DNA from 4 places in the Halobacillus sp. Marseille-Q1614 genome. Region 1 is predicted to be linked to each of the others. Evidence: riboswitches for the same ligand, from Rfam matches in the RefSeq annotation. Region 1 holds a riboswitch; each other region holds the start of a gene.
What was found. A riboswitch is a leader RNA that binds a small molecule or an ion and turns the genes downstream of it on or off. The one in region 1 is predicted to bind S-adenosylmethionine.
Positions count from the first base shown of each region.

Region 2: another riboswitch for S-adenosylmethionine. It lies ahead of HUS26_RS12140 (phosphoadenylyl-sulfate reductase); the one in region 1 lies ahead of HUS26_RS18150 (homoserine O-acetyltransferase).
Region 3: another riboswitch for S-adenosylmethionine. It lies ahead of HUS26_RS16910 (OsmC family protein); the one in region 1 lies ahead of HUS26_RS18150 (homoserine O-acetyltransferase).
Region 4: another riboswitch for S-adenosylmethionine. It lies ahead of HUS26_RS17215 (5-methyltetrahydropteroyltriglutamate--homocysteine S-methyltransferase); the one in region 1 lies ahead of HUS26_RS18150 (homoserine O-acetyltransferase).

Region 1 covers NZ_CADDWH010000001.1:3,621,848-3,629,997, reverse strand. Annotated here, with positions in the region: gene HUS26_RS18185 (PTS transporter subunit EIIC) at 1-461, shown strand, start outside; gene HUS26_RS18180 (lactoylglutathione lyase family protein) at 527-1,024, opposite strand; gene HUS26_RS18175 (NAD(P)/FAD-dependent oxidoreductase) at 1,052-2,005, opposite strand; partial or broken gene HUS26_RS20085 (efflux RND transporter permease subunit) at 2,310-2,483, opposite strand; gene HUS26_RS18170 (TetR/AcrR family transcriptional regulator) at 2,674-3,519, shown strand; gene HUS26_RS18165 (hypothetical protein) at 3,749-4,198, opposite strand; gene HUS26_RS18160 (NAD(P)/FAD-dependent oxidoreductase) at 4,198-5,418, opposite strand; gene HUS26_RS18155 (DUF2188 domain-containing protein) at 5,663-5,860, opposite strand; SAM riboswitch class I at 6,018-6,129, shown strand; gene HUS26_RS18150 (homoserine O-acetyltransferase) at 6,219-7,274, shown strand; gene HUS26_RS18145 (homoserine dehydrogenase) at 7,282-8,150, shown strand, end outside.
Region 2 covers NZ_CADDWH010000001.1:2,391,979-2,400,128, reverse strand. Annotated here, with positions in the region: gene HUS26_RS12155 (cytochrome c oxidase assembly protein) at 1-168, shown strand, start outside; gene HUS26_RS12150 (SLC13 family permease) at 329-1,975, shown strand; gene HUS26_RS12145 (MFS transporter) at 1,989-3,191, shown strand; SAM riboswitch class I at 3,358-3,464, shown strand; gene HUS26_RS12140 (phosphoadenylyl-sulfate reductase) at 3,728-4,459, shown strand; gene HUS26_RS12135 (inorganic phosphate transporter) at 4,456-5,535, shown strand; gene sat (sulfate adenylyltransferase) at 5,522-6,670, shown strand; gene cysC (adenylyl-sulfate kinase) at 6,695-7,288, shown strand; gene cobA (uroporphyrinogen-III C-methyltransferase) at 7,321-8,082, shown strand; gene HUS26_RS12115 (sirohydrochlorin chelatase) at 8,101-8,150, shown strand, end outside.
Region 3 covers NZ_CADDWH010000001.1:3,357,686-3,365,835, reverse strand. Annotated here, with positions in the region: gene HUS26_RS20075 (hypothetical protein) at 1-193, shown strand, start outside; gene HUS26_RS16945 (HypC/HybG/HupF family hydrogenase formation chaperone) at 200-421, shown strand; gene hypD (hydrogenase formation protein HypD) at 408-1,514, shown strand; gene hypE (hydrogenase expression/formation protein HypE) at 1,517-2,521, shown strand; gene HUS26_RS16930 (cytochrome b5 domain-containing protein) at 2,552-3,046, shown strand; gene HUS26_RS16925 (hydrogenase small subunit) at 3,047-3,952, shown strand; gene HUS26_RS16920 (nickel-dependent hydrogenase large subunit) at 3,945-5,351, shown strand; gene HUS26_RS16915 (hydrogenase maturation protease) at 5,351-5,809, shown strand; SAM riboswitch class I at 6,017-6,125, shown strand; gene HUS26_RS16910 (OsmC family protein) at 6,210-6,689, shown strand; gene HUS26_RS16905 (sodium:solute symporter) at 6,686-8,150, shown strand, end outside.
Region 4 covers NZ_CADDWH010000001.1:3,419,152-3,427,301, reverse strand. Annotated here, with positions in the region: gene pgsB (poly-gamma-glutamate synthase PgsB) at 1-575, opposite strand, end outside; gene HUS26_RS17235 (hypothetical protein) at 949-2,358, opposite strand; partial or broken gene HUS26_RS17230 (ATP-binding cassette domain-containing protein) at 2,355-2,963, opposite strand; gene HUS26_RS17225 (flavodoxin family protein) at 3,254-3,799, shown strand; gene HUS26_RS17220 (HEAT repeat domain-containing protein) at 3,856-4,875, opposite strand; gene HUS26_RS17215 (5-methyltetrahydropteroyltriglutamate--homocysteine S-methyltransferase) at 4,925-6,058, opposite strand; SAM riboswitch class I at 6,111-6,219, opposite strand; gene HUS26_RS17210 (ribokinase) at 6,280-7,143, opposite strand; gene HUS26_RS17205 (YfcC family protein) at 7,362-8,150, opposite strand, start outside.

The sequences.
Region 1 (8,150 bases):
ATTACGTCCTCGTCAATGCAATCCCAGGAACAAATAATTGGTGGTTAAACATTGTGGTAGGTGCTGCCTTCTTCGTAATTTATTATATTTCTTTCTCCTTTGCTATTAAAAAGTGGGATCTCGCTACCCCAGGGCGCGGAGGACAAGAAAACAAGCTTTATACTCGTAAAGATTTTAATGAAAAGAAAAAAGGCGGAAAGTCAGAACAAACTCGTGAAACAGCCTCACTGATTTTAACAGCATTAGGCGGCGAAGAAAATTTAAAACATGTCGATGCTTGCTTTACCAGATTAAGAGTAGAAGTAAAAGAAGTGAGTAAGATAAATGAAGATGAGCTAAAGGCTCTTGGAGCTGCAGGTGTAGTAAAAGTCGATCACAACATCCAAGCCATTTTTGGAGGCCGATCCGACCTTTATAAGAATGAGATCAATCGAATGATTAATGATTCAAATGCGTCATAGATAAAGAAAACCGTCCCACTTTCCAGGAAATGGGACGGTTCTTTTTATACAACGCCTGCTTCTTCCTAGTAAGCTCCGTCTGAATAAGTAAGTTCGTAGCTGTGGCTGTATATTTCGACTAAATTTCCAAAAGGATCCTCGCAGTACACCATCCGGTAGGGCTTCTCTCCTGGATAGTACTCACGCACCGGCATCCTTTGCTTCCCGCCGTGTGCTATAATTTTTTCTACTAAATCTTCCAGATCGGGATCCTGCACACAGTAGTGAAAGATTCCCGTCTTCCAATATTCAAAATTATTATCAGGCGATTCATTTTCAGGGAATTCAAAGAGTTCGATTCCAACCTTATCAGATGTCGACAAGTGGGCAATTCTGAATTCACCCCATCCTGTACCAAATACATCTTTACACATAACCCCAATAGGGCTGTCATCCTCTACCACCTTAGATGGTTTCATGATGACATACCATCCCATCACCTCTTTATAAAAGCGAACCGCTTGATCAAGGTCGGGGACGGATAATCCAATATGGGAAAAAGAACGAGGGTATGTTTGTTCCATCTTCATTTCCTCCTATCATTTTTCATTTCATGAGCCATCCATTATAACATGGGCTACATCATAACCCGATAAAAATGCACTTTCAACACGTGTACGGCCTGCTTTGTCATCCGGCCTAAGGAAAGCATCTCCTGCTGCAAAGAACGTATGCTCCTTATCTAAGCATATGTAGGCACCTTTATAGGTTTGGACTGCCTGAGCATAAGGCCAGTATTCAAGTTCCTCCGAATGGATGGAATCAAACGGGAAATAGTTCTTCATCCTATCTTTTATTTCATTTAAAACTCCGCTCCGTTGATTACGGGTTTCCGACCAATCGGCCGTCATGTAAACACTGGCCATGTGGACGCGGGATATTCCTTTTTTATGGTGATCGACAAGCCTCTCGACACCATTAGGAAGTTCTTTGTCCAAATGTCCTGACTCTGGGAGGTTTACAGGCGAGTTAAAGCGAAAAATTCCTACATATGCAGGCTTGAACCTGATGCCTTGTAAAGGATCATCATCCAAACCTGAAACCTCCAGCAATTCAGCTGCTAGCGGCACAGGCATTGTAAGCAGGACACGGAGGCTTGACCACATGCGGCCATCAGCTGCTTTTAACAAAAAGTGTTCCTTCTCTTTCACAATCTTCGTAATCTGAGCACCGCGTTCTGCCGTGAGTCCTTCAGCTAAATGATCGGCTAATCCCTGCATGCCGTCTACACTTGTGTAGCGCGGATAGTCGTCTCCAAACCAACGCTTAACCCAGCCTTTTTCAAGCCACTGATCAACACTGTTTTGGAATTCTTCTGTCCTCACGGTAAAAAACTGGGCGCCATAATCCGCCCTTCCATGCTCATCCTGCTTTGTCGCTAGACGTCCGCCAATCCGGCCGTTTTGTTCAAGAACGACCACTTTCTTTCCAGCAGATTGCAGTTTCTTCGCAGCGGTTAAGCCAGCCATTCCCGCTCCGATAATGGCAGCATCATATTTTTCCAAAGCGCTTCCCCCTTTTCTACTCATCTTTCCCTGATTGAGAAAGAAGAACACTTTTTTACAGGTGTTCTTCAGGCTGCCGAGAAAGTCTTAACAGCTTTTTCCTCATAGAGTTTCCTGTTAAGTCTATCGTGGTTGGCGGGATTCCATTGGCCATAAAAAGGGAGTTATGGGGCGGGAACCACCTCGCTTTTTAGCGGGAAAGACGGCAATCCTCCTCGGGCGTAGTGACCTGCGGGGTCTTGCCAGCCTAGCTCCAATGGCGGCTAGAGCTTAGCTTCATCGAGATCTTTGTCAAAGCTGTATGAGATGAAGCATTTTGATACGAGCTCGAATCGACTATATTGACCCCGCTTAAGCTGCTCACCTGCTGTTCGATCGGCTCCTATACTTCCTCGCCCGCTTTTGGGTGCTGCTCTGGATATGCAGTCGTCACCGCAATAATCGGCGGATTTATATCTGGAATTGTTTCTAGTTTCATATTTTATCCTGCGTATAAACCTGCTATGGTAATAATGATAGTCATTAACCATACCGAAAACATAGAAAAATTAATAATACCTCTCAACCACCTTCCTGCATTTGACCAATTAGTCAGTGACATATAAAATTCATTGACTAGTCAGTCAAAAGTCAAGAAGAAGTTTTAGTAATCATAAGGAGTTCAAATTATGGAAGATAAGAAAGTACTTATCATTGAGACATCAATTAAGCTTTTTGCCAGCAAAGGATTCACAGCTACCTCCGTTCAGGAAATAGCGAGTGAGTGTAACATCTCTAAAGGAGCCTTCTACCTTTACTTCAAATCAAAAGACGCTTTGCTTCTTGAAATCTTCTATCATTACTCTCAGGAAATTCAAATAAAAACTGAAGAAATTCAAGCGATGAACCTGGATCCAAGAACAAAGCTTATTCAACAGCTGTCCGTCACTTTTAAAGAGATTATAAAGCATCGTGATTTTATCATTATGCAAATCCGAGAGCAGGCGATTCCCTTCAACAAAGATATTGAATCTTTTATTCAGCAGATGAGATTCAACACATACCTTTTTTATAAAAAAGGGCTGCTGGCCATCTACGGTAAAGAGATCGACCATATTATCTGGGAAGTTTCCGTTTTGCTGCAAGGGATATTTAAAGCCTATGTCGATTTAATTATTATTGAAGGAATCGAATTTGATATTGACGAATTGTGTGCATCAATTGTTAAACGCGTCGATTTCCTCGTGCACGGATTTACACAAACGGGTGACCAACCAGTCATAACTGACAAACTGATGAATCAGATTATCCCTGACGATTTTTACTACAACCAGTTAGAAACGATTATTTATACATTAGAAAATATTGAAAAAGAAGCAGAAGGAGATGTGGAAGTTACTGCTTCTGTTCTGCTCGAAGAAATTAAGAAGAAGGAACCCCGGCTTGCTGTCATTAAAGGGATGCTGTCTAATCTAGAAAATGACAAAAGATTTAAAGAAATAGCCGGTCAAATTCGTACATTCTTTCAGATATAAATAAGAGAACCTTGTGAAAATATGAAAAAGACTTTGCTCCATAAAGCCCGGAAAGCTGGATGAAGAAAAGTCTTTTTCGTTACCGAGGAAGCGAATACTGCGAGATTCCTGCGGAAAAACAGACGATCCGAGACCCCGCAGTGTGAGTTTCACAAAGAGGCTCAGGCGTTCGTCCACGAAAAAGCGATTAGTATCCGCGACGTGGGGGAAGATAAAATCTTTTTTATTATTATAAATCTAATTCTATTTCATCAAGAATCGGATATACCGCTTCTACCCCTTTTTCGGCAACTGTGCAGGCGACACCTAAAGGGGTAGTCCAAAACGAATCAGGAATATACGGATTCTTTAAACCAGCTGGCTGAAAGAGCGACCGGTAAATCCGCTTGAGATGAGACTGGGTGACGGCTGGATCGGTTTCCTTCTCGCCTCTTGCTATTAAAAACACATACCTCATTGACTGAAACAGGTTATCCCCTGGCATGAATGTGTACTCTTTAAACAATTTAAGCTGTTTTTTCGTTTCTTCTTTCAACCCGGATTTCACGGCTAAATCTTCTAAATGCTCGTAAAGATGGCGATACACCTGCTGAAAGATACGTCGTTTTTCGTCCTGCATCACTTTATCCGTATAAATCTCCTGCAGCTTTAAGAAAGCCGCTTCCTTAGTCCAGCTCATCATTTCTCCTCCTTAAGCTCAAAGTTTTTCGCCTCGTATTCTACCGAGCCATACAGCTCTGGAATATCGGTGGAATGGTCTTTCAAAAGGCCCGGCAGCGAAGGAACAATTTTATTCCACACCGTTGGATTGGCTGCCATTGCTTGAAATAGTGCTTCTTCATTGGCCGTCCATGACCTGCGGGACTGAATGTAATCTAGCGTCAATCGGTAGCTTGGGGCTAATCCCTGGTCCCGTTTTTCTTGGAATATTTTCGCTGCATCTTCCCACGGTAAGCCATTATCATTAGATTTTATAGCTTCTGCCAGCAGGAAGGCCTGCATAAAAGCGTCATTCATGCCCAGGCCTGTGCTTGGATCTTTACTATGCCCGGCATCTCCGATAAGAGCCCAGCCCTTCCCCGCCGCCTGGCGAAAGAAATTAGGAACGCCTGGTGTCCCAATAATCTCTCCTTGTAAAGAAGCTTCTTTCATCCGTTTCTCCATCCCATAATACGTGCGATAGATTTCTTCGAATTTTCCCTGGTTTTTGGCAAGCTGTTGAAACTCCTCCGGCCAGACTTCAAGCCCTAAGCAGTCCCTCCCTTGTTCCATCGGGAATAAAAATCCTATCCTCCCGTCGTTTAAAAATATTTCTGTAGTCGGTTCTAATAAGGGTGTAATGTTTTTATAATACCCGTAGAAAACAGGCCGAATCGGAGAATGGTCTCCATACTTCTTTGCTCCTGCCAAGTGGGCAATCTTTGAATTCTTCCCATCAGCTCCAACAACTAAGGGAGCCTTCAGGTACTGCTTATTCCCATGGCTGTCCACTATGACGATTCCATTTACCCGGCCATCTGACTTAAGTAAATGGACTGCCTGCGTTCCTTCTAACAGTTCCACACTAGGGAAAGACAGTGCTTTTTTTATTAATACTTGATCCAGATGAGCACGTTTTGGTATAAGCGTATAGGAAGAGCGAGGTCCTTCAATAAAGCTGTCCTTTATATATGTACGCATTCTGGTGATTTTACGAAGGCCCGTGGCTTCTACTTCTTTGAGAACTTCTAACTTTTTTAAATACTCTAAGTGAGAAAGGTGATGAGTAGATAATGTATCACTCGGAAAATGAGCTTTATCGACCAGCGTTACTTTCTTCCCCATCTTACCTAGTAAAATAGCCAGGCTGGCCCCGGCGACCCGGGCTCCTATAATTATGACATCTGCTTGTTGTTCCATCGCTTGCACACCTTTACTATTGATACGATCAGCTTAACGCTTTTCCCTCATTAAATCCATAATTTCAGCATACTCACGTTCCTTTTAGCTCAAGCCTCTGCGCTTGTCCTGCCCGATCGTTATTCCGCAGGAGTCTCTCAGATTTCCTTTTTTGATCTAACACTGCCTTTACTTTCAATAGAAATCTCGTATAAAAAAGCTGATCCATATTAAAAAGCTCCCAGGTCATGGGAGCTTGTGGTGATTAATATTTAATTTCATCTTCTACTTCATGGTTCTTATCTAAAATTAATACACGGCTCGGTTTGTTGTGTTCTGCCATTTCCTTTGCTTTGGCAATCGCTGTGTCACGCTCATCATACTCGTCCGTTGGGGCTACGTCTTCAATTTTGACAAACCAGCCTGTTACATCTTTATTAGGTGATACGCTGTATTCTTTCATTCTTTAATCTCTCCTTCATCCTAATTATCGTCTTAATTTGTATCTTCCCAGGCAGCTTCTGCTTCAAACGTACGAAAAAGCATAAAAATAGTTTGACAATAAATAATTCTCATTCTATAATTCGTAACATACCTTATATGGACGACTAATTTAATAACTCTTATCTAGAGTGGCAGAGGGACTAGGCCCTGTGACGCCCGGCAACCTTCAAGCAACGGCTTGAAAAGGTGCTAATTCCTACAGATCTAATCAGATCTGAAAGATAAGAGGAGGAAACCTAAACGATCACCCTCTTCTTATTCTTTTAGAAGAGGGTTTTTTATATGCAGTCAAAGCAATACGAGGAGGGAATCCTGCTGTGTCGATTAAAAATATCTCTAACCAGAAAACAAATACCGCCGTTACTCTTCATAACTTTACTTTTGAATCAGGACACACTTTTTCTAATGTTGAACTTGCTTATGAACGATCGGGCCCAAGTGACGCCCCTGTCATACTCATTTGCCATGCTTTGACCGGAAACCAGTACGCCGTCGGAACAGAGGAGAGCCCGGGCTGGTGGAAAGGCCTGGTGGGTAATGGATGCCCCATTGATACATCCAAATTTCAAATCATCACCTTTAATGTGCTTGGAGGATGTCATGGATCTACAGGCCCGGCAAGCATTGACCCGCAAACGAATGACTATTACCGGCAGAAGTTCCCTCCCGTTACAATTAGAGATATCGTCCACGCCCAGCATGCTGCTTTGTTAAAGCTTGGCATAAACAATGTTCATGCGGTCATCGGCGGATCGTTGGGCGGAATGCAGACGTTAGAATGGGGACTGTTGTACCCGGATTTTATGAAACAGCTCTTCTGTATGGCCGCAACCCCTTACTTAAGCGATTATGGCATTGCTTTTAACCATATTGGTGCACGCGCCATTCAGGACGATCCTTCTTTTAATGATGGCCATTATGAACAAACGGACAGACTGAACGGGTTTGAAATCGCCCGGATGGCTGGAATGGTTACTTACCGCAGTGGCACGCTTTTTCAAAAACGATTTGCAAGAAGCCAGACGGAATCACTTTATAATATTCAATCATACTTAGACTATCAAGGTGAAAAAATCAAACAGCGGTTTGATGCTAACAGTTACCTTTATTTACTTGAAGCGATGAACCATCATGATATCAGCCGCGGACGAGGAAGTTTAGAGGAAGTGTCACGGCAGTACAAAGCGAAGCTGTACACGATAAGCTTTGAACACGACCTTCTGTATCCAAAGGAGCTTATCGAAACCTTCAGCCGCTATGTGCCCAACAGTGAACACCATCATGTAAAAACAGACTATGGCCACGATGGATTCTTAGTAGAATTCGACGAATGGGGCTCATGGATCGAAGAAAAAATCAACAAGGAGCAGTGAATGCAGGATGACGATTAGAGCAGCGATCCTTGGTTTCGGTACAGTCGGCCAGGGAGTTCATGATATTTTATTTGAGAAGCAGCAAGAGTTAGCAAAATTAGCCGGGGATCAAATTGAGGTTTGCGGCGTACTCGTTCAAAATTTAGAAAAGCCGCGGCCGATTAAAGAACATCTATTTGTGACGGACCATTTTGAAGATATCCTGTCTCTTAAGCCAGACATTGTGTTCGAAGCTACGGTCGGAGAGGAGCCGAGCTTCACCTATCTGTCCCAGGCAATTGCCCGTGGAATTCATATCGTAACAGCTAATAAAGTGATGTTTGCGGCTTATGGCCCTTCTTTATTAGCACAGGCCAATTCTCATGTCGGTATCGGTTATGAAGCGACCACTGCTGCCGGCACACCGATCATTGGACTCATTTCTAAATTAATGCAGGTTAATCAAATTACGGGAGTAGAAGCAATTTTAAACGGAACGAGCAATTATATCCTGACGGCTATGCAGTCCGAAGGCAAGCCTTTTTCACGTGCCCTGCAGGAAGCCCAGGAAAGAGGCTATGCGGAAGCCGATCCTTCTAATGATATTGAAGGAGATGACGCTTTCTATAAGCTAATGATCTTAAGCCACCTTCTTTATAACAGACAGCCCGACTGGGAGACTGTCCCATGCGAGGGGATTTCCAGCCTTACTGCTAAGGAGATCGAGAAAGCAAAAAGGAATGGTGAAAAAATCCGTCACGTGGCGGCACTTTCATTTAATAATGGCAGCCTTACAGCAAGCGTTAAGCCTGTGGCTCTTCCTTCCTCACATTGCCTTTATTCAATTGAAGGAGTAGACAATGCTGTGACAGTAACAAGTGATCTAGCAGGCTCTGT
Region 2 (8,150 bases), 1.2 Mb from region 1:
ATTTACGGCAACCCTCCGTCTGGCGTGCCCAGACATGAGGCGGAAAGCGGAGGAATGCTCATGTATTACGGTGGAGATCTCATTGATGTCATCATTATCTTTTTCATTTGTCTGCAGTGGTACCGTGCGTCCCGGCCGTACCCAGCCGGCGGTTTTCAGTCGGCTTAGCTCGCGAACTTTCATTCGCTGGCTCTTTCTTGTTTGCTCCCTCTTGCTCCTAAAGCCTGTGTCTTCTGCTGCTGAATTGTGTTAAAATTTGATAATATATGAAAATTTAAATATATTATGTGACCACACGATGGGAGGAGAAAACTTGGAAAATCAATCACTGTTAAAAGGTTATTGGTCTCGTCTCTGGGAGATGCATGATCAAGCAAAGGACTTGATGAAATTTACCGTTACCGGAACTACGAAGGAACAGACAGAGCAGAAAAGAGAGAAAAGTAATTCAGCTAGTAAAGGGACCGGACCTGCCGGATCAGGACCTTCGTATGGAACTAGACAGAAAGCCGGACTTATTATAGGGCCAATTTTGTTTGCGCTTACTTTACTATTTATGGATGCTGAAGGTTTATCGCAGAGTGCCGTAGCCGTTTTGGCGAGTACCCTATGGATTGCTACATGGTGGATTACCGAAGCAATTCCGATTCCTGCAACTTCTTTATTGCCTCTGATTTTGTTTCCGCTTACAGGAGGACTGGATGGGGGAGCCACAGCTTCTTCCTATGGAGATAATACTATCTTTCTATTTATGGGCGGGTTCCTTATTGCCCTGGCTATGCAGAAATGGAATCTACATAAACGAATCGCCTTATTTATTATCTCTTTAATTGGAACAAATACCGAAATGATCGTGCTCGGCTTCATGCTGGCTACAGGTTTCCTTTCTATGTGGATTTCGAATACTGCCACAGCGATGATGATGGTGCCGATTGGTCTTGCTGTAATCTATCAATCTTCTGAACAGCTGGAGAAACAGCAGACGAAGTCAGTCGATCATTCTTCTTTTAATTTTGGTAAAGTAACAATGCTTGGGATTGCTTACAGTGCTTCTATAGGAGGATTAGCAACACTAATTGGTACGCCTCCAAACACGATATTCCGTGCAGTAGTGGAGCAAAACTACGGCGTTCAAATTTCGTTTGCCGGCTGGATGGCTTTTGGGGTTCCACTAACCTTAATTTTAATGGGACTCACCTGGTACTACCTGGTTAAAATGGCTTACCCAATGAAAATTAAAAAGCTTCCAGGTGGAAAGAAGGTCATTAATGACGAGCGTAAAGCCTTAGGCGTAATGTCTAGAGAAGAGAAAATTGTTTTAACGATCTTTACACTTACGGCTATAGCTTGGATCTCAAGGTCTTTCGTATTAGTGCATATTAATGAAAATATCGATGATACGATCATTGCGATGATTGCCGCGATTATTTTATTTTTAATCCCCGCCAGGAAAAAAGGAGAGTTTATCCTTGATTGGGATACAGCAAAAGGGCTGCCATGGGGAATTCTTCTGCTGTTTGGAGCTGGACTTGCGATCGCATCCGGATTTCAGGAATCCGGTCTTGCGGAATGGATTGGAACACAGCTGACGGTACTTGAGGGCATTAGCTTTATACTCATACTTACAGTTGTGGCTGTGCTGGTAATTTTCTTAACGGAGATTACTTCAAATACGGCTACTGCAACGATGATGTTCCCGATCATGGCTTCATTGGCTGCCGCTATTGATGTGCACCCGTACAGCTTAATGATCGCAGCAGGGGTGGCTGCAAGCTGTGCTTTTATGCTGCCTGTTGCTACACCTCCAAACGCCGTTGTGTTCGGTTCAGGTTATTTGAGAATACCCGACATGGCTAAGGCCGGGTTTGCTCTGAACATTCTATCTATCGTACTTGTGACCTTGGCGATCTATTTCTATTTACCTGTTATCTGGAACATTGATTTAACATCATTCCCGGCGAATTTCAGTCAATAAAAGGATGAAAATTATGGACATCAGCAATGAAGCACCGGCTCCCTATACCCCCAAGGATCAGGGGTTCTGGCGGATAACGGCTGCATTAATGCTTGCTTCACTATTGGTTTTTTCCACATTGTATGTGTTTCAGCCGTTACTCCCTGTTTTTGTCAATGAATTTAATGTCAGTGCTACGCAATCCAGCCTGCTTATGTCTGCTTGTGTATTCTCAATGGTACTCGGATTATTTGTATTGGGATTTCTTGCAGACCGCTACGGACGGCTGTCAATAATGAATGTTTCTTTAGGCATAACGGTCCTTTTATTGATCGTTATGCCTTTCTCTCCTTCTTTTGGAGTCCTTGTCGCCTTAAGATTTCTTCAAGGGTTCTTCTTGGCAGGCGTGCCTGCCGCGGCAATGGGATATTTAGGGGAGGAGGTTTCTCCTAGAGACATTGGTCTTGCCATGACATTGTACATATCAAGTAATGCACTTGGTGGAATGGGCGGGCGAGTGATTGCCGGTTATTTAACAGACATTTTTGACTGGGAAACTACGATTCTGTCAGTCGCCGTCTTCGGAGTGGCAGCTGCCCTTCTTTTTATGTTCCTGCTTCCTAAGGAAAGATTTTTTGAACAGCAGAATCAGCCGCTGTGCCAGGACTTAAGGGGAATGATGATCCATTTGACTGACAAACAGATGCTTTCCCTTTTTCTAATGGGGCTGCTGCTTCAAATCGTCTTTACAGCGGTTTGGACGTATCTGCCTTTTTACTTGCAGGCGGAACCTTACAACTGGCCGCTTAAGTGGATCGCGTTTACTTATTTTGCGTATGGGCTAGGGGTGCTGGCGCCGCCGCTGGCAGGAAGAATTTCGAATCAGATCGGCCTTCCCAAAGTGATGCTCGCCGGTGTCATTTTGCTGTTATCAGGCGTATGGATGACGGTAACCGCACCTGTTGCTTTAGTTCTGATCGGGCTCGGTCTTCTTTGCATGGGATTCTTTATTGCTCATTCGATGGCAGCTGCTTTAGTCAGCAAATCTGCTAAGCATCACCGAAGCGGGGCATCCGGCTTTTATTTAATCAGCTATTACATTGGAGTAGCTATTGGCAGCACAGGGGTAGGAGCCCTGTGGGAAAATTTCCGGTGGATTGGAGTAACAGGAACGAGCCTGGTCTTTCTCCTTGTTCTGGGATTTTTGCCTTTTTATAAAAAGATGCACAAAGAGTGAGAGGCCATTTTTTTGGCTTCTCAAAATTTTTTTATTTTTTTAAAACCAACTAAAACACTAGGGATAAAAGGGTTTAGAGCATCTAATGGCCAAATTCTGCTAAAAAACCCCTTTGACAGGTGCTCCCGCATACTGTATATTTCCATATAATCACATAAACAAATATTTCTTATCCAGAGAGGTGGAGGGACTGGCCCGATGAAACCTCGGCAACAGACTTTTGAAAAAGTACTGTGCTAATTCCAGCAAGCATAACTGCTTGAAAGATAAGAAGAGTTTATAAGCCGTGGTGCTTTTCCTCTTCTTATCTTGAATAAGGAGAGGATTTTTTTTCGGTTTTTCCAATAGGCGCTGTTAGACGACAGTGTTGATTACACAGAAAAAGTAAGGGGTTCTGCGGCTTAAAAAACGGGCGGGCAAGACCCCGCAGAGAGGAGACCTGAACGTCCTCCGCTTAAGAGCGAGCAGGCTCACCCTTTTTCAGGGAAGTCAACATTAACATTTAACAGAGTCTTTTAATAAAGGGGGGTAATAAAGTGAAAGAACTCATAACTTATGATTCATTCCAGAAGGATCCTTTTGCTGGTCAAATACCTGATAAAGAAACAAAGGGAGCCTTATCTATTCTGGAATGGGCATATAACGCATATGACGACATTGTCTATGCCTGCAGCTTTGGGGCAGAAGGAATAGTGTTAATCGACTTGATTTCACGGGTGAAAAAAGATGCCCGAATTGTTTTTCTAGATACACACGTTCACTTTCAGGAAACATACGAATTGATTGACCGGATAAAAGAACGGTTCCCTGGTTTGCAGATTACGATGAAGCAGCCAAGTTTAACCCTGCCGGAGCAAGCCGAAAAACACGGAGATGAGCTGTGGCAGTCCAATCCCGATAAATGCTGTTATATCCGAAAAATCAAACCGCTCGAAGAAGCATTAAAAGGAGCAACAGCATGGGTATCAGGATTGAGGAGAGAGCAGTCTCCAAGCCGCAGTAAAACGGATTACGTAAATAAAGACGATCGTTTCCGTTCCATCAAAGTCTGTCCATTGATTCACTGGACGTGGGAGGATGTCTGGAATCATATTAAGGAAAACAATCTCCCTTATAATGATCTGCATGATAGAGGTTATGCGAGTATCGGCTGTATGCCATGCACCTCGCCGTCTGATGACCCTCATAACCGATCGGGCCGATGGCAGGGATTTGAGAAAACCGAATGTGGATTGCATACTGTTCAAGCTAAAGGCTCAGAAACATGAGCTTCCTGCTGGCAGGCTTTCTTGTCGCTTATTTCTTTGCTTTTAATGTCGGTGCCAGCGGGGCTGCCGCTACCATGGGTACTGTGTATGGAGCGGGAGTTATAAAGAGGAAGCGTATAGCCTTAATCCTGAGTGGAACGGGATGTTTACTTGGTGCTTTATGGGGAGGAGAAGTAGTAGAAACGATTGGAAAAGGTTTAATCCCAGAAGGTGCTTTAACGATTCAAGTAGCTACGATAATTTTAGCCGTTTCTGCTTTTACCCTGTATTTCACTAATATGATCGGGATCCCCCTTTCTACAAGTGAAGTAACAATAGGATCAATCGTTGGAGTAGGGCTTTCCTTACAGCAGATATATTTATTTAATTTACTGGAGATTGTTCTATTTTGGGTTTTAGTTCCCATCATCTCCTTTCTTATCGTCTTTATATTTGTATCACTATTCAATCGGTTAAGAAAATGGTTTTCCTTTCCCGCTTCCAATAAGGTGACAAAGTGCCTTTGCTTTCTATTAATACTTACAGGCTTTCTTGAAGCATTTGCTGCAGGGATGAACAATGTCGCAAACGCAGTAGGGCCTCTGGTAGGAGCAGGGGTGCTGGATAAGGAGTTAGGGCTTCTGACGGGAGGCATCTTTATTGCATTGGGCAGTATTTTTCTCGGGGGCCGGGTTCTTGAAACCAATGGGAAGAAAATTTCACACCTTACACTGTCAGACGGAATTATGGTGTCTGGGACTTCAGGGCTGTTAGTCATTGGAGCTTCCGTGTTTGGAATTCCGATTCCGATGACCCAGGTAACCACTTCCGGTATTGTCGGAGTAGGAGCCGCGAAAGACTGGAAGGGTATATGGAGGAACCAGACAATCTATCAAATTTTGAAAGTATGGGTGACCTCTCCGATTATTTCGTTAGTACTCGCATTCAGCCTTACTGAAATATTCCTAAATTCAAGTTTCTATAATGTTGCCATTATATCGGGAGGCATTCTAGCTACATTAATCATCACAAATTTCGGCCGAGGGGCCATGCTGAAGAAGCCATTTAAGGAGGAAATGAATTATGACAGTCAGTAAACCACACGGAGGACAATTAGTAAACCGAATCGTAGAAAAGGAAGATTTAGCAAAAGTTGAAATTACCAATGATATCGCTTTAGATGAAATTGCTATAAGCGATCTCGAGCTGATCGGAAATGGAGCCTACAGTCCAATTACGGGTTTCTTAAACCAGAAAGACTATGAATCTGTCGTTAACAATATGAGGCTTTCTAACGGGATCGCCTGGAGTATCCCAATCACACTGCCCGTTAACGAAGAAAAAGCTCAGGAGCTCCAAAAGGGAAGTAAAGCGACACTCTCTAAAGACGGAGAGGTTTATGGTTGGATTGACGTAGAAGAAGTCTATCAGCCTGACAAAGAGCTTGAGGCACAAAAGGTTTATCAAACGTCTGAAACAGAGCACCCTGGAGTTAAGAAGTTATTTGAACGTCCTGCTTACTACGTAGGAGGAGCGATCCATTTAGTCAAGCGCCCGCCGCGCAAGCATTCAGAAGTATATTATCTCGACCCGGCAGAGACAAGAAATGAATTTGCAGAGCTTGGCTGGGAAAAGGTCGTTGGCTTTCAAACCCGTAACCCTGTCCACCGTGCTCATGAACACATCCAGAAGACAGCTTTGGAAACCGTCGATGGTTTGTTTTTAAATCCTCTCGTTGGCGAAACGAAAAGTGATGATGTACCCAGTGATGTACGCTTAAAAAGCTATCATGTGCTGCTCGATAATTATTATCCGAAAAATCGCGTCTTCCTCGCCGTATTTAACGCAGCGATGCGCTATGCAGGACCAAGAGAAGCTATTTTCCACGCTCTCGTTCGTAAAAACTTCGGCTGCACCCACTTTATCGTTGGAAGAGACCACGCAGGAGTAGGTGATTATTACGGAACCTATGATGCACAGAAAATCTTTTCTAATTTTACAGAGGATGAGCTGGGCATCACACCGCTGTTCTTTGAACACAGCTTCTACTGCCATACGTGCAAAGCAATGGTTTCAAGTAAAACATGCCCGCACGATAGCGACCAGCACGTGATTTTATCAGGAACGAAAGTAAGAGAAATGCTTAGAAATGGGGAGAAGCCGCCTGAAACATTCAGCCGTCCTGAAGTAGCCGGCATCCTTATTGACGGCCTAAGAAAAGTACCACAATAAAGTAAAGAAGAGGAGCGGGTGAATATGAGTTCTAATTTAACGTGGCATGATACCTCAGTAGTAAAAGCAGATTATCGAAAGAAAAATAACCATTCAAGCGGCGTGATTTGGCTTACCGGCCTTTCGGGGTCAGGGAAGTCTACGATCGCAAATATAGTGAATCAGAAGCTTCATCAAAAGGGTCTGCAAACCTATGTTTTAGATGGTGACAACGTACGGCACGGTTTAAATAAAGACTTAGGTTTTGGTGAAAAAGACAGACAGGAAAATATTCGGCGGATAGGAGAAGTGGCTAAACTATTTGCCGACAGCGGTACGATCGTGCTGGCCTCCTTTATTTCACCTTTTCGATCCGATCGTGATCAAATCCGTGAAAGTTTAGAAGATAACGAGTTTATCGAAGTCTACGTAAACTGTCCTTTAAAAGAATGTGAACAGCGTGATCCTAAAGGAATTTATAAAAAAGTGAGAAACGGCGAAATTCCTTCTTTCACAGGCATCGATTCTCCTTATGAAGAACCGGTCAATAGTGAGCTGGTCGTTCATACAGATCAAGAGTCTGAGGAAGCTTCGGCTGATCAAATTATTCAGTTATTAAAACAAAAGAGTTGGATTTAATGAGGCAGTTCAAATAAAATGGGGGTATAACAGTGGCGAAGGTATATTTAGTTGGTGCAGGACCAGGAGACCCAGAGTTAATCACCGTGAAAGGCATGAAAACGATCGCAAAGGCTGATGTTCTTTTGTACGATCGTCTGGTAAATGAAGAGCTCCTTCAATACGCTTCCCCTGGGACTAAGTTCATTTACTGCGGTAAAATGCCGGATCAGCATACATTAAAACAAGAAGAAATCAATGACTTATTGTGTTATTATGCCCGGCAAGGGAAAGTCGTTACCCGTTTGAAAGGAGGAGACCCTTTCATCTTTGGACGAGGCGGCGAAGAAGCAGCCGTCCTCTATAAGGAAGGAATCGACTTTGAAATCGTACCCGGAATAACATCCGGTGCAGCTGCACCCGCTTATGCAGGCATTCCTTTGACTCATCGAGAGCTCAGTTCTTCAGTCACTTTTGTATCCGGGGTGGATCCGAATCAGGACACTGTAGAATACTGGACTGATCTAGCGAAACATAAAGGAACCTTATGCATCTATATGGGAGTGAAAAAGTTCCCTTATACGTGTGAGCAGCTAACTAAGTACGGAATGGATCCTGATCTGCCTGTTGCGATTATTCACTGGGGAACTACAAGTGAGCAGAAAACCATCACAGGAACCTTGGCGACCATACAAAATAAGCTCCATCTAATCGCTAATCCTTCGATGATTGTGATTGGAGAGGTCGTACGTCTGCGAGAGCAGCTTCAATGGTTCGAGAAAACACAGCTCTCTGCCGTATCTTCCGCCATTTAACGACAAAGGAGGACCACTATGCAAGGAGTACTTTATGTCAGTCACGGCACACGATACGAAAAAGGCAA
Region 3 (8,150 bases), 260 kb from region 1:
AGAACTCAACCGAAACGTCGTGCTCTCTGGAGGATCGTTTCAAAATATATATCTTTCAAACTCAATCAAGCAGCGTCTTGAACGAGAAGGCTTTACTGTTTTTACCCATAAAAGGGTTCCCTGCAATGACGGAGGGTTAGCGTTAGGACAGCTCATTATTGCGTCACAGGCGGGATACAGCAAAGGAGGGTGAACAGATTTGTGCTTAGGCGTGCCTGCGAAAATTATTCAAATAGATGGTGAACGGGCGTTAGTCGATGTCATGGGGTCAAGGATGCACGTGGGAACGTTTTTTGTACCAGAAGTAAAAGTGAATGATTATGTACTTCTGCATGCAGGCCAGGCGATGACAATAGTAGATGAAACGTATGCGAAAGAAAGCATGACAGAATGGAGGAACCTTCTTGATGGAAGAGCTTGAACAGTTTTCTGACCCTAAGTTAAGCCGCGAATCCCTTCAAGCCGTTTTAGAACTGGCCGAGGATTTTAAAGACACCTTCGGCAGGGTTCCTGTTTTTATGGAGGTGTGCGGATCTCATACGATGGCGCTGGCGAAAAGCGGCGTCAAAAGCCGGTTAAAAGACCACGTCCGGCTGATTGCGGGGCCAGGCTGTCCGGTTTGTGTAACCGATCAAAAATCTATCGATGCCATGATCCAGCTTTCTAAAGGAACGAACCGGATACTTTGCACATTTGGCGATATGATGCGCGTTCCTGGTTCCAAACATAGCCTGATGCAGGCTAGAACAGACGGAGAGGATATCCGGGTCGTCTATTCCCCGTTAGATAGTGTCAAAATCGCGGAAGACCATCCTGATCATGAGGTTATTTTTCTAGGAATCGGCTTTGAAACAACGATTCCAATTCTCGCCCTTGCCATACGCGAAGCTGAGAATAAACAACTAAACAACTTTTCCATATGGATGACGACTAAGTTAGTAGAACCTGTCATGCGGGCCCTCCTTGAGTCCGAGGAAATCAATCTTGACGGCTTTCTGCTGCCCGGCCACGTTTCGATTGTGTCCGGAAAACAAAGCTTTGATTTTCTAGCGGAAGAATACAGAATGCCGGGTGTGATCAGCGGGTTTGAGCCTGTCCAGCTCCTGAGCGGCATTTATAAGCTGCTGAAGCTTCTCATTGAAAAAAAGGTGGATATCCTAAATGACTATACATACCTTGTTAAAGATGAAGGTAATCTTACGGCTCAAAAATTATTAGACGAGTATTTAGAGCCGAATGACGAGGTATGGCGCGGGATGAGCGCGATTCCAAAGAGCGGGTTAGTCCTTAAAGAAAAGTACGCCCGCTTCGACGCTAAAAAGAAGTTTAACGTTTCAGCAGGTGAACCGCGAAAAACGAAATGCCGCTGCGGAGATATTATTAAAGGTCTGATCAAACCTGAAGAGTGCATTTTGTTTAATAAAGGCTGTACCCCGATTCATCCGATCGGTCCTTGTATGGTCTCCACAGAAGGTACTTGCGCCGCCCATTACCAATACATGAGGGAGGATTAGATGTGGTCCGGAGAATCAGCTTAGCCCATGGAGAAGGCGGTGAGTTAACCCACCAGCTCATCCAGAACCTGTTTATAGAGTCGTTTGGCCATCAGGAGCAAACCCGGTTGGATTCCGCGATTTTAAAAGGCCCTCTTGAAAATATAGCTGTAACGACCGACAGTTTTGTAGTCAAACCTATTTTCTTTCCCGGTGGTGATATAGGAAAACTCGCGGTTACAGGGACTATTAACGACTTAGCTGTATCCGGCGCTCGTCCGGAAGTCCTTACCGCAGGGTTTATTTTAGAAGAAGGCTTTCCGCTGCCTGACTTAAAAAAAGTAGTAAAAAGTATGGCTGCAGAAGCAGCACGTGCCGGAGTCAGAATTGCAGCCGGAGATACGAAAGTCGTTGAAAAAGGCAGTGTGGACGGATTATTTATTAATACGACAGGGATCGGAATAGTCGTTCAACCCTTAGAGCCTGAAACGATTAAGGAAGGAGACGCGGTAATCATTAGCGGAACGATTGGGGATCACGGAGTTTCGATCATCAGCGCCCGCCAGGAGCTCGGTTTGCTAAACGAAGTGAAAAGCGACTGTGCATCCCTCAATCACCTGATCAGCCAGCTGATGGGAGATACGGAAGGTATTAAAATGATGAGAGATCCGACACGCGGCGGGCTGGCTACCACCCTTGTCGAGCTGTGTGAAGAGTTTAACTGCACGATAGAATTAGATGAGCTTTCGATACCCATACGAGATGAAGTCCATGGGGCCTGCGACATTTTAGGCTTTGACCCTCTTTATCTGGCAAACGAAGGAAAGGTCATCCTTATTGTCGATGCTGCATCAAAGCAGCAAGTCCTGGATACTCTGCACAGCAGTGAATTAGGAAAAGATGCTCAAGTTATCGGCCGTGTCACTGCAGGCGGGGAAGCCCAAGGCAAGTTAACGATATGTACACCGATTGGGACAACGAGACGTCTTTACCGGCTTTCAGGGATGCTTTTGCCGAGAATCTGCTGAATTTGATCCTTTTTTTAAGGAGAGGACAACATGAATAACACCCAGATGATTCGTCAGGAAATTAATCACCTCATTACACAAACGCGCTACGATGTTTCAATGCTGGCTAATGTCAGTCATACACCAGAAAACGCCCAGACCTTTCAGAGGCTTTGGGACAGCTTGAGTTCCATTCACTTTTTAAGTGAGCTGCTGGCAAGCCCCCTCCCTCCTCAGCCGGCGTTTGCAAATGGTGCAACAGCTCAGCACCCTGTTACACCAGCACCCCAAAACGAAGCGGCCCCTGCTCCTGAACAAAGAACATTCACTGTTGAGCAATTAGCAACATTTGACGGAAAGAATGGCAGGCCCGCTTATGTTGCGGTCAACGGCCTCGTGTACGATGTAACGAACAACAGAGCCTGGGCAGCAGCCACTCATTTTGGCTTAGTTTCCGGTAAGGACTATACAAATGAATTTGCTTCCTGTCATGCCGGTCAGCAGGCGATCTTAGCCACAATGCCAGTTGTAGGGAGGCTTGTGTAAATGGAAGAGAGAGTTTTACCTCCAGAGTCGTTAACCAATGAAGCGATTGCCAAAAGATTATCAAGCACGGTTGTAAGAAGCGTGAATAAGGATCTGATTAAGAAAAAGAAGTTAGTGTACCTTGAGCTGAATGGCTGTTCGGGAAATATAATTTCACTTTTAAATGGGGAAAATCCTGACTTTGAATATACGTTAACTTCCATGGTGGACCTTCGTTATCAAAACAGCATCATGGCTGCTGAAGGTGAGCAGGCCATTGAAAAGCTGATGAATACGCTGGATGATGATTTTATTTTAGCGGTAGAAGGTGCTGTGGCTTTAAGAAATAACGGCTTATATAATGTGATCGGCCGCTGGAAGGGGAAGCCGCTTACCGGTCTTGAGGCCGCAAAGATGTTCGGGGAAAAAGCATCTCACATCCTAGCTGTCGGAGCCTGTGCCACACACGGCGGTGTATCGGCTGCGAAGCCCAATCCGTCACAGTCTGTCGGGTTAAAAGAAGTACTCCCCCATAAAAAAATCATTATGCTTCCAGGCTGCCCTGTACACCCTGACTGGTTCTTAGGCACGCTGGCCCACCTTCTTCTATACGGCGAGCCGGAAATGGATAATTTAAACCGCCCGCTCATGTTTTACAGCACACTGATTCACGACAGATGTCCGCGACGGCCGTTCTTTGACCGCGGCATCTTTGCGGAAAAACTCAGTGATAAAACCTGTTTATTTAAGCTTGGCTGCCGCGGGCCTGTAACGAGAACCGACTGCCCGACAAGGCAGTGGAACGGCCATGTCAATTGGCCGATTGGTGATGACACGCCATGTATCGGCTGTGCCACATTTGGTTTTCCAGATCAGATGGAACCGTTTATTAGCTTTGACACGACAAGGGTGGTAAAGGATGAGTAAAAAAATTATTATAAACCCGCTGACGAGGATCAGCGGGTTTATGGAGATTGACTTCACGATTGAAAACAATACCGTCGTTGATGCCAGGACAAAAGGGAATCTTTTTCGGGGCTTTGAAGAAATGATGGTCGGGCGAAAGCCTTTTGATGCCGTCTATTTCACTCAGCGCATCTGCGGAATATGCTCGGCCGCCCACTCGATGGCCTCCTCTCTGGCACTTGAAGATGCTTTAAATGTACAACCATTAGAGCAAGGAAGATATTTGAGAGATATCATCCACTGCTGTGAGTTTCTGCAAAATCATATCCGCCATTTCTATCAATATACCGTTCCCGACTTCGTAAAGATTGATAAGGTTACGATTGTTGAAGCAGACCACGACGATTACCGTCTGCCCCAATCTGTCAATAGCCGAATCTCTCAAAATTACTTTGATTCCCTTGCCATCAGTCGTTCCGCTCACCAGATGCTCGCTGTACTAGGCGGAAAAGCTCCTCACAACCACGGCGTTTTTATCGGCGGGATTACAACGAAAGCCAACAGTGAAAAAATTGTTCATATTGATTCCATACTGCAGCATATCGCGGGATTTATTGATGAAAAAATGATCCCCGACGTTTACGAGATTGCTTACTATTACCCTGACTATTTCCGTTTAGGAGGAGGATATGGAAATCTATTAACCTATGGGGCTTTTGACAATTATAAAGATCTTGGGACCCTGTATGTAAATCCGCTCGTATTCAGCGGGAATACTGTGCAGCCTTTTGATGAAAATAAAATAGAAGAAAAGATAGATTATTCCTGGTATACAGCAATAGAAAATACGTACAAGCCAGACGAGCTGACCCCTAAACCCGATATGGACAAAGAAAAAGGCTATTCCTTTGTAAAAGCTCCAAGATATGACGGACTCCCCTTTGAAGTGGGGCCGCTGGCACGGCTCATTTTATCAGGAGAGCAAAAACTTGGTATTTCTGCCATGGACCGCACGATTGCCCGGGCTCTTGAAGCTAAAAAAATCACAGAAATTATGAGGACGTTACTTAAAGAAGTGCTTCCTAATGTAGAGCTGCAGAAACAATATGAAGTCCCTAAAAAAGCATCAGGCCGGGGATTAACAGATACAACGCGGGGCGCCTTAGGACATTGGCTTAAAATAGATAATAAGAAATTATCTTTCTATCAGATTATCACCCCCTCCACCTGGGATTTCTCTACTAGAGATGATAAAGGCTTCGCCGGCGTAGCCGAAAGAGCCTTATTGGGTACGCCGATTCAAAACCCTGACCAGCCGGCAGAAATCGGAAGGATCCTCCGTTCATTTGATCCATGTATGTCCTGCGCGACACACGTTTACAGCCCGGGGCGCGTAGTCAAAACCATTCAGGTGTTTTAATGGAAAAAGTAATCGTACTTGGAATTGGCAATCAGCTCATGATGGATGATGGAATTGGAATTTATCTCACAGAAGAACTGGCGAAGCAGAAACATCCGGAAAATATCTCTTATCTAATCGGCGAATCAGACATTGACTACTGTCTCCAGCAAATTGAACAGGCCTCCTATATGATTATTTTAGATACCGTCCGGGCAGGAAAAGAACCTGGAGAACTTTCCATCTTCCCGATTAACAACTTACATGAACAGCGTCCTCTCGATATCTCGCCGCATAACATACATTTGTTTCAGTCTCTCTACCTGCAAAGAGATACGCTTAAGGGTTTCCTTATTGGTATAGAGCCTTTTGAGATTAAGTTTCATATAGGATTGAGCGCACCTTTAAAGGGAAAGTGGGACACTATTTTAAGGGACGTGAGAATAACTATTGATCAACTATTAAAAGACAGCCATTAAAGGGATTGGGTTAGGCGAAAGGGGGCAGGGAAATCACTTGCTTTCCGCGGGGATCCGTCGAGCCTCCCCGCTTCTCTTTGGGTCCCGAACTGGCGTCCAAGGAGTCTCGCAATTTCCTTCTTCACATGACAAAACCGACTTATTTACTATGATTTTCCATTGACATTCCTTAGATGAAGCCATACAATGTTCAGTAATTTCATAATTTTCTTATCAAGAGCGGTGGAGGAATCTGGTCCTTTGATCCCGCGGCAACCTGTTTTTTATAAACAAGGTGCTAACTCCAGCAGACATTTTTCTGTCTGAAAGATAAGAGCCGGGACCTAAATATCCAAGCCTTCTATTTTTCATTCAGGAAAATAGAAGGCTTTTTTATTTATCAAAAATGGAGGGATTTTGTATGGCAAGTGAAACACAAACCAAGTCGTCAATACGTTCAATTAAGGCAGAAAGTACGCGCACGAATCAATTCCAAAACAAGCATTATATTCGGGATTTCGATTTCCTGATCGATGAGCCAGAGAAGCTGGGCGGCTTAAATCAGGCAATGACGCCAATGGAATACATCCTCGGCTCGTTTAACGGCTGTTTAATGATCGTAATTGAAATGGTCGCAAAAGAAAACGCCCTTACGATAGAGCACCTGACCTCTTCATCCATAGGGACGGTCGACCGTGAAGGATTGCTGGGAACGGCTGACGTAAGCCCGCACTTCCAGCAGGTTACTTTAAAAGTAGAAGTTACATTTGCTGAAGTGGAAATCGACGCCCATCATTTAATCTATTTAGTTAAAAAACGCTGCCCTGCATTCAATTTGTTTAAAGATGCTGGTATTGAGATTGAACTTATTTGGGAGATCAATAAGGAGGTGCAATCATGACATCATATGGAATATGGATGATATTATTCGCGCTGCTTTACACGCTGGCTTTAATTATTGTCGGGAACTTAGCCAAGCGAAAGGCAAGCCGGGGAGAGCAATATTTCGTTGGAGGGCGTACGTTTCGCTGGTGGACCGTAGCATTTTGTATCACTGGTTTATTCTCAGGTTCTACTTACATTTCGATTGTCGAGCTCTCCTATCTGACCGGAATCTCTGCCATATGGTATGGAGTAGCAGAAACGGTCCAAGTCCTGATCATCGCCTTGCTGATGATTAAATCGTTTCGCAAAAAGCTTATTGTTACAATTTCTGGTTTAATTGGCGACAACTTCGGACGGACGGCTAAAGGACTGGCGGGTACGATTACGGCGATCGCCTTTCCAATGTGGTCGGTAGCCACGGCAATTGCGTTTGCCTCAGCATTTCACGTGTTTACCGGAATTTCTTTATCTCTTTCTGTCGCGTTTACAGCTCTTTTACTATTTGTATATCTACAAGCCGGCGGTATGTGGTCGGTAGCCTTTACACAGACGATGAATTCCATCGTCTTTGCGATCATGTTCATTATTGGAACTGCGGCATTTTTCATTAATCCAGGGATCGCAGGCCTGCAGCAGCTCGCTTTAGACCGCCCGCAAATGTTTGACTGGGGAGGAGCAGGACTTCAGGTTATTCTCGTCTGGTTCGCGACTTTTCTAGTTAATGTAATTCTCGCGCAGGCTGCTTTTCAAATGGCATTATCCTGCAGAACTCCTGAAGAAGGCAGAAAAGGACTAATTGCCGCCTCATTCATGGGAATTCCTTTTATCGTCTTAGGTGTGTTATTTGGTTTAGCAGCATCTGTCGTCGTACCTGATGCAAGCTTAGGATTGGTTGCCCTGCCGCAATATTTCATGGAGGTGCTGCCCGCTCCGTTAGTCGGACTATTTTTCCTTGGAATCTGGGCATGTGCCCTCGGCTGGGGAGCTCCTTGCCAGTTCTCAGGAGCGACAAGCTTAGGAAAAGACGTCGGAAGTGCCGTATTTCCAGGTGCCTCTCCAGAGAAGCTCATTACCTATACCAAATGGTCGCTGCTGATTCTAACAGGCTTGATGATCGTCTTCGGTTTCTTAAGAACAGAGCAGTCAGCCTGGTGGAATGTGCTCGCCTGGACGATGAGAAACTCAGCTACATTCGCACCCGTTGTAGCTGCCCTATTCTGGCCGCTCGTTACCAAAAGAGCCGTTGTCAGCTCGCTGTTTGGAGGATTCGCCGCCGGGTTGATCTGGTACAATTTAAGCAACTGGAGCCCGACAGACTTCTACCTCAACATTCACCCGGTATGGGTCGGCATGAGTGTTAATGTCCTGACAATGGTCTTGTTTACGGTCGTTCTCAATATCGGCCAATGGAAAATCAACAGAGCCGCTTCCCTAAAAGGACCTGTCACTGCGATTGCTGCTGGTGTACTTTTAGTGG
Region 4 (8,150 bases), 200 kb from region 1:
TCAGCGACAACCACTTGACTGCCCCGACTTTCAGCAATCTTTTCAAAATATGACTGGTAAGGTGTTTCTGGTATAACGACATATCCATTATACGGAATGGTAGAACTAAACGCTCGTGCGATGTCGTCTAATGTAGGACCCATGACATCGAGGTGGTCTTCAATCACATTGGTGATAATTGTAATGTTTGATTTCACGAGCCTTTTCTGAAACACCTCCTGGTAAGTTGGATTAACCGCCATACATTCACTGACGAAGGCGTCCGCTCTTTTCTTTACAACCTTTTTGACCATATGCATCTGCTCACTGATGTTCGGACCTTGAAGGCTTCTGACAATTGGTTCCTCTTCTTCCTGATCCCAATAAAACATACGTGCAGAGGTTCCGGTGGTCTTACCTACTACTCTATCGCCGTTTTCTTTTAAAATCCCCATTACGAGTCTGGTAACCGTTGATTTCCCACGGATACCATTAACTAGAATCCGGGTGGGAATCCTTTTTAACCGGCGGTCCAGTGACTGTCTCTCCCGCAACCCTAACACAACGACCAACACCGCAAAGATCATCAGATATATTAATTCACTCATAGGTTGTCCCCCTGTAAATTGTTAAATTTCCTACAAAAATATTAAAAATAGAACTTTTTTCCCGATTTTTATCGTAACATAATATCTCTTACCCTAATTACTAATTTTACAATCTTTTATTTTTCAACCATATAATATTCCATCGTGATCAAATTTTTGTGTCGGTTGTTAGCAGATTATGTCAGTGTTTAGAGGAATTATTTTAGAAATATTTATTTCTTTCTACGAAAAAAAGGAAACCTTCCTCGCTTTCAAACGGCTCCATAGAATATGGGGGCCGGCTAGTTTTTCCGCAGGAGTTTCGCAGGTTCCCTTGTTTTTTCTGTATAACATCGACTCTATCGATTAATAAAACCTAAATCTAAACCTTGGGGCGAAGAAACATGAGATTTATTTTTCGATTCATCCACATCGGCAAAAATAATCCCAGCAGCGCTGGAGGAAAATAGAGGCCAAGGCCTAGAAATACATAACCCGTCAGGCGCAGCCAGTCTTGCTGATTTACTCTTTTTCTAAGAAAAACCCGGGTTCTCTCCTTCAACTGCTGCTTAAAGTCAATCAATCCCCAGGCGGCTGCACATCCTGTCTGGATGACCAGAAACAGCGTGCTACCCCCAGTGATCCACGCCGTTATAAAAAAGACAACGATCAAAGGCACAAGTCCCCAGGCACCCCAGTGAAAGAAGCTTTCCTGCCAGCCTTCTTCTTCAATGGGAATAACCGCTAATAAAGGCTGGGCATTAAACTGGTCAATGTATAAGCTGGCAGCAACCTCGACGTAAACAAATAAGGCAATGGGGGCGGCGATATATATGATCCACGAAGCCTGATATGGAAGAATTCCTAAGACGAGGATACACACGCCCATCGTTTTCCACACGTAACCGAAGTTCTGAAGAAAATAATGACGCCACAACCGGTGATAAAGCTGAGAAACCTGGTTAAACCTTTGCCTGGCCCGCTTTCTTCTAAAATAAGTCTGCACAATCCCGTATCTTTTCGGCGGCTTAATTTCCACCTTTGTCATCTGACTGACCAAACGAATATTCCATACGCGCGCATCATTCACCTCAACCACACGCCCCCAGTCCACTTGATGGAGAAGATACGGAAGCAGGCAGACATTTACTCCTAAGAGAATCAGGCCTAAACTCAAGCCGGCAAAAGATTGATTCCACTCGAAATATCCGGTCAATCCGCGAATTCCAGCAACCGAAGCAATGACAAAGATCATCCACATAAGCTTCTTCCACTTAGATACTGAATACAATTTCCACTGGATCACGATCGTCAATGTGAAAAAGAGACAGTAAATGGCGGCCAGGCGGAACGCAAATGGAAAAGTAAAGGGCGTGAGAACAGCGACGGTAAAAGCCAGCCCAAACATACCGAGCAGCTGCCACCCCCCTCGTTCTAAAGCCATCTGCCAGAGCAGGTCCTTTCTCGTATGAGGGAGCATGCTGAGCTTTAATTCAGACGTTGTAAAAGCTAAGCCTGAGTGAAGAAATGATTGTAAAACGGCTTTCACCAATAAAGCAGAAGGCAGAATCCAGAGCCATTGCTCAACATTCATCTGCCAGCTTTCCACAAGCGGCATGAACTGTTTCAGCCAGTCAGCCAGCATGAAAAGGAAAGCAGCACTGAAGATCAACATATAGATTAAAATTGTCCAATCCAAAGTGACGAGAAACGCCTGTTTATATAACTTGAACTTTTTTTTAAAACGCTGGCCGCGTACCCACCTGTACACCTCCCATGTCGAAAGGTTCATCGGGATTCCCTCCGATCGAGCGTTTCAAATTGCTCAATGGCGCCTGCTTGAGAGACGGCCCCGCTATTCAGCATGACAAATTCATCGGCAAGATCACGCACCTTTTCCAGCTGGTGCGTCGTCAGCAATATACTCGTTCCTGCTGCTTTTCTTTCCTGAAGGACTTCAATGAGATAGGCGCCTGCGTAAATATCCAAGCCAATGAAGGGTTCGTCAATTAAAAGGAGCGGTGCATCAGGAAGCAGCGCACAAATCGTCTGCGCCTTCTGCCTCATTCCTTTTGATAAAGACTCTGGGTATTCATCGAGTTTGTCCATGAGCTCAAAAGCTTCTGCGTATTTATTGGCACGGGGAATGAAAACTTCGTCCGGGATATCATAGCTCTTTTGATAAAGCTGAAAGTGCTGAAACACCGTCAGTTCAGACAGAAGAAGGGGTTCTTCCGGGATATAGCTGAACTGATATTTATAGTCTGAATAGTTTTCATCCTGGTCGATGCCAGCGATCTGGATACTTCCCTCGGTGCGTTCAAGACTGCCAATAATTGTTTTCATTAATGTAGATTTCCCTGCCCCGTTATGGCCGACAAGGGCCGTGATTATTCCTTTTGGAACTTCAAATGTGATGTCAGTAAGAAATGGCTGCTCCCGGATATTGACGGTGCACTGATTGACGCGGAGCACGGATTGATCGCTCATTTTTATTTCCTCCGTCATAAGTTTTCTTATAATACGCTTGAAAACATCCTATGGTTTCATGGCAGAAGAGGAAAGAATATTTTTCTCATTTTTCCAGTCCCAGTTTCAAAAACTTTTTTCTTTTTCTCCTGGCACCTGGTACCCATTTATTAAAACTTAGTATATGGTATTAATATCTAGTCAAAGGAGGGAGTACTATGAACATTTTGGTTATTCATGGATCGACCAGGCAAAATGGGAACACCGAGGCTCTTGCTAAATTATCTGTCCCTGAGAATGAGACCACTCATATTTATTTAAGAGATTCACAGATCCAGCCGATTCAGGATGCACGTCATTCGAAGGAAGGCTTCCAGGACGTCTCAGATGATTTCAGTGGGATTTTTGATCAGATCCTGGAGCATGAGGTGCTTATTTTTGCGACACCGATTTACTGGTACAGCATGACGTGTATCATGAAAACCTTTATTGACCGTTTTTCGCAGTCGATCAGAGAAGAGAAATATAAAGACTTTAAAGACCGGATGAAATCCAAGTACGTTTACGTTATTGCAGTCGGCGGCGATCAGCCTTCTGTAAAGGGGCTTCCGCTCATTCAGCAGTTTGAATATATTCTGCAATTTTTCGGTACCACATTAAATGGATACATATTAGGGGAAGCCAATAAGCCGGGAGAGATTCATAACGATAAAGCGGCCTTGCACACAGCTTCTGTTTTAAAAGAAAAAATGAGCAATTATTAATTTTTCATAACATACTCAAAGGACGATTTAGAACATTTCTAAATCGTCCTTCTCTTTTATGAGCTTTCCTGCTCTTCATGATCCTCCCAAAGCAGCAGGCTGAGGCTGTCTAAGCCAACGACTTTATAATAAACATAGGTCACATCATCCATATCGGTTAATCCGGTAAACTGGCCCCGCTCTATAAAATCCTCGATTTCATGAAGGCAGTCTTCGGAAAAATGGAGGCACATTCCTTCAACAATGGCTTCCCTATACTCCAGATCTTTTGTTTCCGAATACAACTGCCGAAGGGCTTCTAATGCTTCTTCAGTTTTTGTTTTTATCAGGATGCTCAGCGGCAGCATTTCATCCTCTGACTTACAAAGAGGATAGATTTCATCTACGATTGCATTCGTTTGATAGGCACAAAGCGTTTCTGCAGCGGCTTCACTTAAAAGGGCTCCGCCCGCCTTTAAAGCCTTAACCAGCGGATACACATACCGGTCTTCAGGGAAATGACGGAGGATATAAGCATTTAGAATAGCACGGAATCCATCAGATGCCGCTTTGAGGGATTCTTCTAACTCGCCCACTGCTTCCTCGCCGTCGAGCCACCCCTTTTTCACTATATAATCGACCGTCGTTTTAGCCAGCTGAAACGTTTTCTGGTCAAAGCGCTTATCAAGCATTTGAATCAATTCTGAATAAATGGAGTAAAGTTCATCTTTCGCTGAACAGTTTGCAATTCTCTCGTAATGGCTCCATGCCTCTTCTGTTATAAAGAAACGCAGGGCTTCTTTATGCTGAATGAGGCTCATCACATCCATTTTTTCTAACAGAGGCTGATAAAGATGTTTTCGATGCAAATCTTGTAGGCACTTTATGAGTTCTTCTATGGCACCTTCTTCAAGAATGACGCCATTTAACGAAGATATATAAGGGTACTGACCTTCCAGCCTGCTTCTTTTTAAGCTCTCGGCTGTCAAACGGTCAGGAATCCCTGGATGGTCGCTTAAAGCACGCATGATGATTTTTAAAACCGTTTCGTCATTTGTACTGAAGTAAGGCTCCACCCGCTTTAAAAACGGATCCATCTCATTCACTCCTATCCAACTTTATCTAAGCTGCCGCTGCCTGAGCGAATTAATTCCAAACTTCTTCGGCAATTTCAACGACGTGACGGAGCTTCGCCCACTGCTCCTCTTCCGTTATAATATTCCCTTCTTCTGTAGATGCAAATCCACATTGAGGACTTAAACATAGCTGCTCTTTTGGAACCAGCTTAGCCGCTTCCTCCAAGCTTGCTTTTATTTTCTCCTTATCTTCGAGCTCAGGAAACTTAGAAGTAATAAACCCGAGCACGATTTTCAAATCTTTGCGCTTAAGCTGTCTTAGAGGCTGTAACCCGCCTGAACGTTCTGTATCGTACTCTAAGAAAAGCCCATCGACATTAAGTTCGTTAAACAGAGTTTCTGCAATCGTGTCATAGCCTCCGGATGCGGTATAAGTCGAGCGGAAATTACCGCGGCAAATATGCATCGTGATGACCATATCGTCCGGTCGGCCGGCGATGGAATGATTAATTGCCTGAATGAAAAGCCGGCGAAGCTGTTCAGGCTCATGGCCGCGCTCTTTAATTTTCTGCCGGCCTTCTTCGGAGAAAAAGACAGCCCAGGAGGTATCGTCCAGCTGTAAATAGCGGCATCCTTCATCGTAAAAAGCCTGAATCGCTTTTTGGTAAGCCTGCGTGAGATCTTTTAACAGGGAGGCTTCATCCGGATAAATCTCAGGATTGATATCCCCTCTAAAGAACAGCATGTTTGGGCTTGGAATTGTAAACTTCGCCACGTGATCAGGTCCGACAATGGAATGAAGAAATTTATAATCATCAAGCATCGGATGCTGGTCAAAGTCTACTTTATCCAAGACTCGGACAGAGTGGGCTTTTGTCTGCACCCCTTTAAACTGAATTCCTTCTTCTGGTTTAAATCCTTCTACTCCTTTCAATCCTTCGAGGAAGTCAAAGTGCCACCAGGACCGGCGCAAGTCGCCGTCTGTGATGGACCGAAGTCCGGCTTTCTTCTGCTTTTCCACAAGCTTAGTAATTTCTTCATCTTCTATATTACGTAATTCTATGGCAGAAATTTTCCCTTTTTCCTTTTGCAGTCTTGCTTCCTTAATCCGCTGCGGGCGAAGGAGGCTTCCGACATGATCTGCTTTAAATGGAGCCTGATTTGTTTTTATCACTTGTATCCTCTCCTCTTTATAATTTTCCATAAAAAAATCTCTTCTATAATAAGAAGAGACGGCTTTATGTAACATGTGGCTCTTCTTATCTTCCAAGCCTGGACAGCTTGGTGGAATTAGCACCTTGCGTTAAGAAAACACAGGTTGCTGAGGTGTCTGCGGGCCATACCCTCGACCTCTCTTGATAAGAAATTAAATTGTAGTTGATATCGTATCAATTTTTTTTGGTAAATAAAAGGAAAATGAGACGTTTAGGCGTTAAGTCCCATGCGCTCCTCGACTTTTTCATATGTCGGCATGCCTGCCTGGGCCCCCAGTTTCTCTACTGTAAAGGAAGCCGCCGCATTCGCAAAAGCGATCGCCTGCTCCACCGAGAGTCGTACACCTAACGAAAAAGCCAGTGCCCCGTTAAACGTATCGCCCGCGCCTGTTGTATCCACTACTTCAGCCGGATATCCCGGAATAAACAGTGTCTTATATTTAGCCCCAAGCGGACCTAATGTTGTAATCAGCTGATCGCTAAACGACGGCTCTTGAAATAACAGCGCAGCTTCCAGCTCGTTTGGGGTAATGTAACTGCACTTTTCCCAGACGGAAGCGGACAGAGGAACAGCAGGAGCAGGGTTCAAAACAAACGGTATCTCGTTTTTATGGCAAAAATCCGCTGCCCATTCAACGGTTTCCACTGGAACCTCCAGCTGGCTGAGGACGACATCACTTGCCAGAAGCGTTTCTTTACAGGACTCTGCATAATCTGGCGTTACTTCCTGGTTCGCTCCGGATACGACCATAATGCGGTTGTCGCTTTCATTAATTAATATGTTCGCGACACCCGTTGCCTTTGTTTTTGAAATTCCGATATGCCCCGTATCAACGTTCTCACGCTTCATATGCTGGATCAGTTCTACCCCTATTGAATCGTTTCCGACTTTTCCAATTAGAGAAACCTTTGCGCCAAGACGTGCGGCTGCTACAGCCTGATTGGCCCCTTTCCCGCCAGGCTTCATGTAAAAAGATTCTCCGAAATTGGTTTCGCCTTGATCAGGAAGCCTCGAAATCGTCGTCAGGAGATCCATGTTAAGGCTTCCTATTACTGTAATGACCGGCTGTTTCATACAACTGACCTCCCAGAATGAATAGTTACTCTTATTATGTCGAAAAAGCTCAAAAATAAAAAGACCTTGGCGATATTTTAAGAAATTCAAATAACATAAAGGGGCCGTGTATGGAGGAAAGGTGTGGTGGTTGATGGTGAGGAATGACAGTATTAGGTTCGTAAATTAGAAAAAAGCTCAGAGCTTTAACCTCTGAGCTTTTTAGCTTTCGAAGAATCTTATACAGGTCCCCAATTAATGAGAACCGCAATGCTCAGCATGACAACCGCAATCGCTATCCAAATAAACAGAAGCGGAAGCATCCATTTCGCCCATTTGATCCATGGAACACCGGCAACGGCCAGACTCGCCATTAAAGGGCCTGAAGTCGGGAAAATACTGTTCGTAAATCCATCTCCGAACTGATAAGCCTGAACAGCCACCTGGCGGGTAACTCCAACCATATCAGCCAGCGGGGCTAAAATCGGCATCGCAATCATCGCCTGGCCGCTCCCTGAAGGAACAAGAAAGTTCATCAGTCCGTTCGCCACAAACATTCCCAGTGCTGCCATGACAGGGCTTAAGCTTTCCAGCGGAACTGCCAGGGCATTAACTGCTGTATCTAAAATCTGTGCATTTTCCATAACGATTAAAATGGCACGGGCAACACCGATAATCAGTGCACCATAGACAAGCTTTTGACAGCCATCAAGAAACGTCAGGGCAATTTTATTGTAATTCATGCCGGCAATGATACCGCACACAAGCCCGATAATGATAAAGAAGGCAGCCATATGATCGGTCGTCCATTTAAATTGAATGGTAGCAAATATAAAGAAAGCCAGAGCAAGACCTACGAAGCTTAAGATTAATTTATGTCTCCCTGTAAACGGGGCTTTTAAATCTTTTGATGATGCCTCTTTTGCATCTAAAATGCCAATCATGCTTTTGTCAGGGTCTTTTAATATGGTTTTCGCATAGCGCCATGTGTACCAAATTGTTACGCCAACGATGATGACGAAGGCAAT